Regions from separate parts of the Paenibacillus sp. FSL R5-0475 genome, predicted to be linked through region 1. Evidence: a T-box and tRNA genes for the amino acid it is inferred to sense, from the RefSeq annotation. Region 1 holds a T-box; the other holds one or more tRNA genes.
What was found. The T-box of region 1 lies ahead of MKX41_RS18495 (valine--tRNA ligase). A T-box ahead of a tRNA ligase gene usually reads a tRNA of that ligase, here a tRNA-Val.
Positions count from the first base shown of each region.

Region 2: it encodes a tRNA-Val, which carries the amino acid that the T-box ahead of MKX41_RS18495 (valine--tRNA ligase) is inferred to sense. The anticodon was not compared.

Region 1 is NZ_JBBORK010000001.1:4,110,811-4,115,220, forward strand. It holds gene MKX41_RS18495 (valine--tRNA ligase) at 1-2,260, opposite strand, end outside; T-box leader at 2,416-2,698, opposite strand; gene MKX41_RS18500 (LysM peptidoglycan-binding domain-containing protein) at 3,041-4,410, opposite strand, start outside.
Region 2 is NZ_JBBORK010000001.1:1,163,426-1,167,835, reverse strand. It holds gene MKX41_RS04985 (site-2 protease family protein) at 1-993, opposite strand, end outside; gene MKX41_RS04980 (hypothetical protein) at 1,318-1,620, shown strand; tRNA gene MKX41_RS04975 (tRNA-Val) at 1,752-1,823, shown strand; gene MKX41_RS04970 (hypothetical protein) at 2,272-2,424, opposite strand; gene MKX41_RS04965 (hypothetical protein) at 2,787-2,927, shown strand; gene MKX41_RS04960 (hypothetical protein) at 3,021-3,260, opposite strand; gene MKX41_RS04955 (hypothetical protein) at 3,588-4,410, shown strand, end outside.

The DNA.
Region 1 (4,410 bases):
TGATCAATTCAACCTTTTTGCTCATCGGTACATTCACTTCAGCCCGGATATTACGAACGGCCCGGATTACATCCATCAGCAGGTTCATTTCCGCTACGGCTTGCGGATTCTCCAGAGCAGCATCATACTCCGGCCATGCAGCCAGCGTAATCGTCTCCCCTTCATGCGGAAGGTGCTGCCAAATTTCTTCCGAAATAAACGGCATAAACGGATGAATCAAGCGCATTGTGCGGTCTAGTACATAGGCAAGTACAGACTGTGTCTTCGCTTTGGCCGCGGCGTCTGATCCGTAAAGTGACAGCTTCGCGAACTCAATATACCAGTCACATAGATCGTCCCAAATGAAGTTGTACAGCTGGCGACCGGTCTCACCGAACTCGTACGAGTCAATTAGACGCGTAATCTCACGAGAAGTTTCGTTCAGACGGTGCAAAATCCAGCGATCAGCAGTACTTAGCTCACCCGAAATGTCAATATTTTCAAAGCTTACGCCTTCCAAATTCATCAACGCGAAGCGTGATGCATTCCAGATCTTATTGGCGAAATTACGCGCCTGCTCAACCTTTTCCCAACGGAAGCGTAGATCCTGTCCAGCTGTACTTCCGGTAGAAATCATGTAACGCATTGCATCTGCGCCATACTTCTCGATTACTTCAAGGGGGTCTACGCCATTCCCGAGTGATTTGGACATTTTTTGACCTTCGGAATCCCGTACCAAACCATGCATCAATACATCTGAGAAAGGTTTTTCTCCGGTAAATTCAAGAGCTGAGAAGATCATCCGCGCTACCCAGAAATAAATAATATCGTAGCCTGTTACGAGCACATCGTTCGGATAATAGCGTTTGAAATCTGCACTGTTCTCATCTGGCCATCCTAGTGTGGCAAAAGGCCACAGATTAGAGCTAAACCAGGTATCCAGTACATCTTCGTCCTGTTTCAAGTCGGTTAGACCACTGATCCGGCGCGCTTCTTCCTCGTCATTTGCCACAACCAATTCACCAGTAGACTCGGAATACCATGCTGGAATACGATGTCCCCACCACAGCTGACGGGAAATACACCAATCACGTACGTTCTCGATCCAGTTCAGGTAAGTTCTCTCGAAACGGTCCGGTACAAAGTTAACCCCGTTCCCATCCTTCTGTGCATTGATGGCAGCTTCAGCCAGTGGCTGCATCTTTACAAACCATTGTGTGGACAAGTACGGCTCAACAACCGCTCCAGAGCGTTCACTGTGTCCTACTTGATGCACATGATCTTCGATATTGATCAGCACACCTTGCTCCTTCAGGTCAGCAGTGATAGCCTTACGACATACACTCCGGTCTTGACCTTGGTAAGGTCCTGCTTCTTCATTCATCGTACCGCTCTCATCCATTACGTTAATCTGCGGTAAGTTGTGACGTTGACCCATCTCGAAGTCATTCGGGTCATGAGCTGGTGTAATCTTAACCGCACCACTACCAAACTCTTTGTCTACATAATCATCAGCGATAATCGGAATCTCACGACCGATAATCGGCAGGATCAATGTTTTGCCGATCAGATCTTTATAACGATCGTCTTCCGGATGAACAGCAACCGCTGTATCACCCAGCATTGTCTCCGGACGCGTGGTCGCTACTGTAATAAATCCGCTACCGTCTTTGAGTGGGTAACGCAAATGATACAAGTGACCATTAACTTCTTTATATTCAACCTCGATATCCGACAATGCTGTACGAGCCGCCGGGTCCCAGTTGATAATGCGTTTGCCGCGGTAGATCAAGCCTTTATTATAGAGCTTAACGAATACTTCGCGTACAGCTTTCGACAACCCTTCATCCAGGGTAAACCGTTCGCGGGAATAGTCAAGGGAAAGCCCCATCTTAGCCCACTGCTCATGAATGGTGTTCGCATATTTATCTTTCCACTCCCACACCTGCTCCAGGAACTTCTCACGGCCGAGATCATGTCTAGAAATTCCCTGCTCACGCAGCTTTTGCTCTACCTTTGTCTGCGTTGCGATACCGGCATGGTCCGTACCTGGCAACCACAACGTGTCGAAGCCTTGCATCCGTTTTGTACGAATCAGGATATCCTGAAGCGTAAAATCAAGCGCATGACCAATGTGCAGCATTCCCGTTACGTTTGGCGGCGGGATTACAATACTGTATGCTTTTGCATCTGGACGCCCACCTGCACGGAAATATCCACCCTCTGTCCAATAGGAATACCACTTGGTTTCTGCCGATTTCGGATCATACGTGGTTGGCATTTCATTCTTAGAATCATTTGCAGCGGCAGCATCTGCCGCTGTATCTTGCAAGTTCGGCAACTCTGCCGCTGTTAGATTGTTTTGGTCAGCCATTCTCTGATACCTCCACTTGGTTACTTGTAGTTGGTTTCTAAAAAACAAAAAGACCCCTCGTCTCAAAGGACGAAAGGCCATTCTTTCGCGGTACCACCTTTGTTTCGCGCCAATGAAAAATAAACCTGCACTTCTCTACCTTGCGGTTCAGAAGCTTAGCGCGACACTCGTACAGATAACGGCTGCTACCGGCCACATCCTAACTTATCTTTCATATCCATGAAGACAAGCTCAGAAGGGCGACTCCGGGGCGACTTCGGTGGCTGTATCCTACGGAATGTCACAGCACTTGCATTCCGCTCTCTGAAGGGCTGACCGCCTACTCTTCCCGTTCCCAGTCTTTACTTAGATATTGCTTACTCCATAATACATTTTGAGTCATCCCTAGTCAACCTGAATAGGCTTCTACAGCGGGACTTTAAGCGGAATTTCGACTTATAGCGTGCATATGTCGAATTTTCATTCGATTCATCACTCTGCGTTGGTTAGATACCCCACATTCTAACGTTCTCCGGTCACACAAGAATAAACGCCTTCGACGTCCTTTTACGGACGGTAAGCGTTTATTCGAGAAATATAAGGATAATGTATAACGTGAAACTTATATATTCTTATATTTAGACAAAAATCCCGATCTACTATCAGATCGGGATTCACCTATTCATATGAGTACGCATTGTAATTCAATTACGGAATGTACAATACTTGCCCTTCTTCTACACTCTGCCCAGACAATCGATTATACATTCCCAGCTCCCGCGCACTTAGCTGATACTTCTCTGCGATTGTATCCAGCGTTTCTTCACGCTGCACGATGCAAAGGCGAACCTTACGGAATAGGTTAGCGCCATCTGCTCCAGCAATGAATCTGCTCTTCCACTCCGTATTATTTCCGGCCTCTGGAATGATCGCTGCAGCCGATGCATTTCCTTCAGATAGGAGAGCCTCTTGTTCTTTACGAGAACGACTAGAACTGAGTAATGAAGAGAAGGTGAGATGCTCTTTGACTGGAGCCTCTGCTTCTTTCTTGCTTCCTAGCGCAATCTTAAGATCTTGCTTCTCCTCTGACTGTGGCACAGTCTCTTGAGAAACAAGAACTTCATTCGTATTCTCGTGGATCGGCTGAGCATTCTCTTCTTGTGCATGAAGCTCATTACTGGCCTCGTTTTCCGAAGCGAATACAGCAATATCTTGATCCGCATCAGCATTAGCTGCCGGAACAGCGGTTTCTCTTGAAGCAAAAGTATATTCAGCTTCTTGCTCTTGATCCGCTTGACTCGCCTGGCTAACTTGATCCAGCTGGGTGGCCTCAGCTTCATTCTGTGACTCAGCTTTAAACCAGTAATCCGCTATTCCTGCTTTGGAATCCTCTGTTTGCGAATCCAGACTATGCGTCCGAGCTTTCGCGCCCTTGTCCTTCTCATGAGCGGATGAGAAATTCACTATAGGGGACGAATGACCAGCTCCACTCGAGACCAATGAGGGCTCTGATGCACCTGCATTCGCTTCAGCATGCTCATGTTCTTCTACGGCAACCTCCGATGCATCCTCACCAAAGGTCCACTGTGAATTTTCATAAAGTGCATCAGTTTCGTGTTCTTGGTTCTCTGCAGATGCTTCGATTACCCTGTCATCACTGAGAGGGGAATAGGCAACTGTGTACTCTTCCTGCTGCCAGGCCGGTTGTGGTTGAGGCTCCGCACCACCGATTCCCCGCAGTGATAATACGCCTGTTATATTCACTGTGCGCATCGTGAGCAGATCAATATCAAAATTCTCGATCTCCACCCCGATATCTTCAATCGAGCTGACGCGTGTAAGCGGAACAGTGATTTCTACGGGAATGGCATGCTCCAGACGTTGTGTTCGGTCATCTTCACTCCGGTAGAGTCCGGTAAGCAACAGCTGACCATATAACTCGGCACGATCCTCCCGCTGAATCACCTGGATTTCCGGAAGTAGTTCAACCTCCTCCAGCTCAGCTATTCCCGGAAGCTCTTCCGATAGGTGAATGCGTTCATAAATATCAAACCGCAAGCCGTGGGACTGATCAAACA
Region 2 (4,410 bases), 2.9 Mb from region 1:
TTTCCAGCGTGAGCTAACCGGCACATCGTAATACTTATCGTTCTCGTAGACCGAATAGCTGATATCACAATTCATCTTAAGATGAAGCCCATTCTCTAAGGTCACAGGCTCTAGCTGCGAGATACGTACCTTTTCAATGATGCATTGTTGCGGAAGCGTAGCTCTACCAATATAGTTCAGTTGATCCCATCTCACCCCTACATACTGCTGTCTTTCCAAATCACTATAAGTAGTAAAAGGTAAATCTCTTCTATGCTCTGGTCCTGGAATCATGTAGCCTGCATCTCTAAGTGGCTCTACTGGAATTAAGAAACTCTTCGTTACAGAATAAAGGCGATTGTTAGTGCGTCTCTTCACATATTTGTTATACAGATCGTAAGCAAATAACGCCCAAATAATAAAGAACAAGATCGAACGCATATAGATGATGATGGCTAAACCACCCACTAGCCCCACAAGCCACAGCCAACGCGTCACCGCGGTTGCAATACGGCCACCGTCAAGCGGGTGAATCGGCAGCAGATTGATCAGATTAAGTAAAAAACCTATATAAGCCAAGGAATAGAGAAGTGGACTATCCATGTAATAAGCCGCTCCAAAAACGGCTGTAGCCCCAATAGTTCCTAAGATCGGACCTCCAAAAGCAATATAAGCTTCCGTCTGGGCATCCAGCGGCTGTTTTTTCATTGTAATTAAAGCTCCCAAAAACGGTATAAACAGTGGAGCGCTGACTGGAAGCCCGATCCGTTTCGCTGCTATTACATGTCCTAATTCATGGACTAGCAAGAGCAGGACAAAGCCCACGGCAAACCCCCACGGGTAAATCAAAGCATAAGCCCATATTGAAATCATCATTGATATTAACGGCCCGGCAATTTTACCTATTTTCAGAAGAGACAAAATCGCCTTTCCTTTAAACAGGAGCATCGCCGCCCCGCCCCCCAACCATTTCCATGGCGTGGAAGAATTCTTTTTCTGCTCATTTTGCGGCAAGATCTCAAGCTCCTTTTTCTTTCAATTTTTATCTAACTGCTGTACATTACCCTCCATTTTATCATAAGCGCTTAAGGAGTATTTCCATAAAAAAGCACTCGGCTAAGTATACGACGCAACTTTTAGAATCGTTTCAACATCAAACAAACAGATAATGGATAATTTTCACTATTATTCAAGGAAAGACAGTAATTCCGCTTCAATCCCCCCCACCTCACACAAAATAACCCGAATTTTATGGTTACCCTATAGGCTAACGCCGTGAACGTTATAGGCTACGAACCATAGACTGTTATCAGGGTTATTCAATTGAGGAGGTTATTTATGGATACAAATGCAAATTTACATCAACAGGTCAGTTGGAATTGTATGAACAAATACGTTGGTATTACAACGACTGACGGTCAGTCCTTTGATGGCTTTATTGCCCATGTAGATCAAAACTATGTTACTCTTGCGGTTCCTAGCAACGAAATGGTAGAACGTTTAAACGGAATGCCTACACACGAATCGGCGTATAGACAATTTGGTTTCCGGCCTGGCTTTTTCCCAAGACGTCGCTTCTTTCCACGACGCATTCCTTTTTTCGGTATAAGCGATATATTTCTACTTCCGTTCTTTATCTGACGTAGCTCATGGGGATGGAGCGGCATCCCCTTTTCTTATTATTTTAAAGACTATGTAAACTATCATCCCTATAGATTGTAAAAAAAGAATTGCCATCCTACTCTATCGTATGGTATTATGAAATTCGTCGCAGGACGGTAGCTCAGCGGGAGAGCACTATCTTGACAGGGTAGGGGTCATGGGTTCGAACCCCATCCGTCCTATATCGAAAAGCCTTGAATTTCAAGGCTTTTTTTGTTTTCAATTCACTTATCATTCTATTAAAAACCCCTGTGATACGAATTTGATACGAATCGCGATTACTTTTCGTATCAGTTCATCTGATCCTCTGGGAAATATCATCGCTTCTACCCTTCAACCAATTCCTAAATACCGCTTTACTGGTATATAATTCCCTTCCCACTTTTGCAACATGAAATACGTGGAAGCCTGTTTACAATCCTTTCAATTCTATCGCTGTCCATGCCATCTTCAGGCTCATGGAATCAGAGCCAAAAGAGAAAGAAGCCGCTACTGAAAGCAGCAGCAATATTCCTAGGAGTAAAAACAGACCGAAATACGATTTCCCTCTTAAATTAGGGATAACAGCTGTTTTATCATCTAGCTTTCTATTTTTTTCATACGTTGACACTAGCTTCTCAACTACAAAATCTAGCTGCTTATCAAGAGATTAGATATCGGAATAATATGAAAAATCAATATATAGCCTTGCAGCTTGTCCCCAGGCTCCATCACAGCATGTCGAATATCCAGCACTTTAACGGCTGCATAATTCCATGCGGCAATATGATCTTCCAACTTCATCTTGCATTTCACTCCGATCCGTTACACAATCTATTTAAGTTAATTACATCTTAAACATTGATAATGATTATCAATTAGTATTAGGCAGCTCTTCTATTTTGTCAATCGCAGTTTAGTATCGTGCTTGCTGATAGCGTCGCATGAACTTCGAAAAGTCAAAAATAACATCGCCATGGATCTAAACGTTACTTGAACTAAACAGGAACAATCTCTCAACATTGCATCTCCTATAATTTAGCATTAATATAAAATAATGAGACTTACTGAAATCGTCAATGAGTATCGTTTTGAGGATTATTGCATTTTCGCAAACTCACTAAGGAGTAGGAGTGTTTTTTATATGTTATAGGGGAAAACGAATATTGGGACCAATGACTGAAGCTGATGCTCTACGTGAATGGTTTACTCTTTCCGGTACAGTGAAGGACATTTATATTATTGAGGTTGATGAGAACAATAAAGTAAGGCGCCAGATCGGACCCACAAAGAAGAAAAAGAAATAAGCATTACCTGCAGCAACCTACTATAACTTGATTGAAAAAGCGATAAAACGTAAAAAATCCCCACCGACCTTTATAGGTTGATGGGGTATTTTATTAAAATGGAAATTTAGTAAGCGAGAATATTAAGAGTACCATCCCAACAATCGAAGACAGAGCCGCCATTTTATCTTTAGTTTTAAAATAGGTAGCTCCTCCATTAAAAATCAGAGCTCCACACATCCCCATCATTGTCCAAGACATGATCACTTGATCCTGACCGCGGAAAAATAGTATTGCCAGAATGATTGTTGCTGCACTAAATAGAATACCGAACAGCCTTAGTGCTTTCAGCAAAAAATCCCCTCCCGAAATATAATGGGCTAATGAATTTGCAGCTTACTCGATATTACAAGAAAAAATGTAGCCAATGGGCCACAAAGCAAAGAAATTAAAAACCAGTTTAATCCACTCCTATTTTTACCTTGTGCTAAGCCAGCATTTATTAATGCTAATGTACCCCATCCAACAAAATACCCATTATCCATCACGCACACGACCTTTCAACATCATTTTATAGGAATACGAATATCCAATATAATGGTTTCATCATTACATAGATTACTATTCCTATATCTGGTAGAATTAATTAGTATTTACTATCAGATTTAGGGGGATATGAGATTGAAAATAAAGGCTTTTTTATGTATCGTTGCAACTATTGTGCTTCTTACAGGATGTGGTAGTTCCAAAACAAATTCAGAGGAAAAGAATACAACATCTACAGAAGTTACTCAGTCTGAAGCAACAGCTGACTCTTCAAAAACAGCTGCTGCAACACCAGTGCCAGAGAAGAAACTTTCAGAATCCGAGAAATTAGCTCTCGATTATGTGGAAATTTTCCTGAATGGTTCAGATATCGAAGCGAAAAAGAAGTTCGTATCCGAAAATATACTTCCTGATGTACAACCAATTTTTCAAATGGCTGAATCTACCGAGACACCTGAGAATAACAAACTTAAGAACGCTTCAGTAATAGAATCAGCTGATTATACTGACAAAGATGGTGGAAAAGACAAAATCGTCCTAATTCAAGGTGAAAAGTCGTCCTCCAATAGTGAACTTATAATTTTTATTAAGGATGATAAAATTGGTTGGGGATATTCGTCTAATGATAAGAATAAAGAACCCTTTAACGAAATGAGAAAATTCTTCAAAGAGCCTGTAAATAACACATCTGATTCAGGTACAACTGAACAGTCTCCTGAAGCGACACTTAAAGAAATTAGTAATTTTGTCATTTCAGATATTTGGAATGTTGGATTTGTTGATATCAGTTGGTATGCAAGTTCAGGTACTAGCTCTACAGGTGAAGCCATAGATATAGATTTTACAATTGAACAATTAGGAAAAGCGATGAGTAAAAAATTAGAATACGATAATTACATCAACAACCTGGATGCAAAATACGATTCAATTAAAAACATCTGGTCTAAGCTCTCTGGTG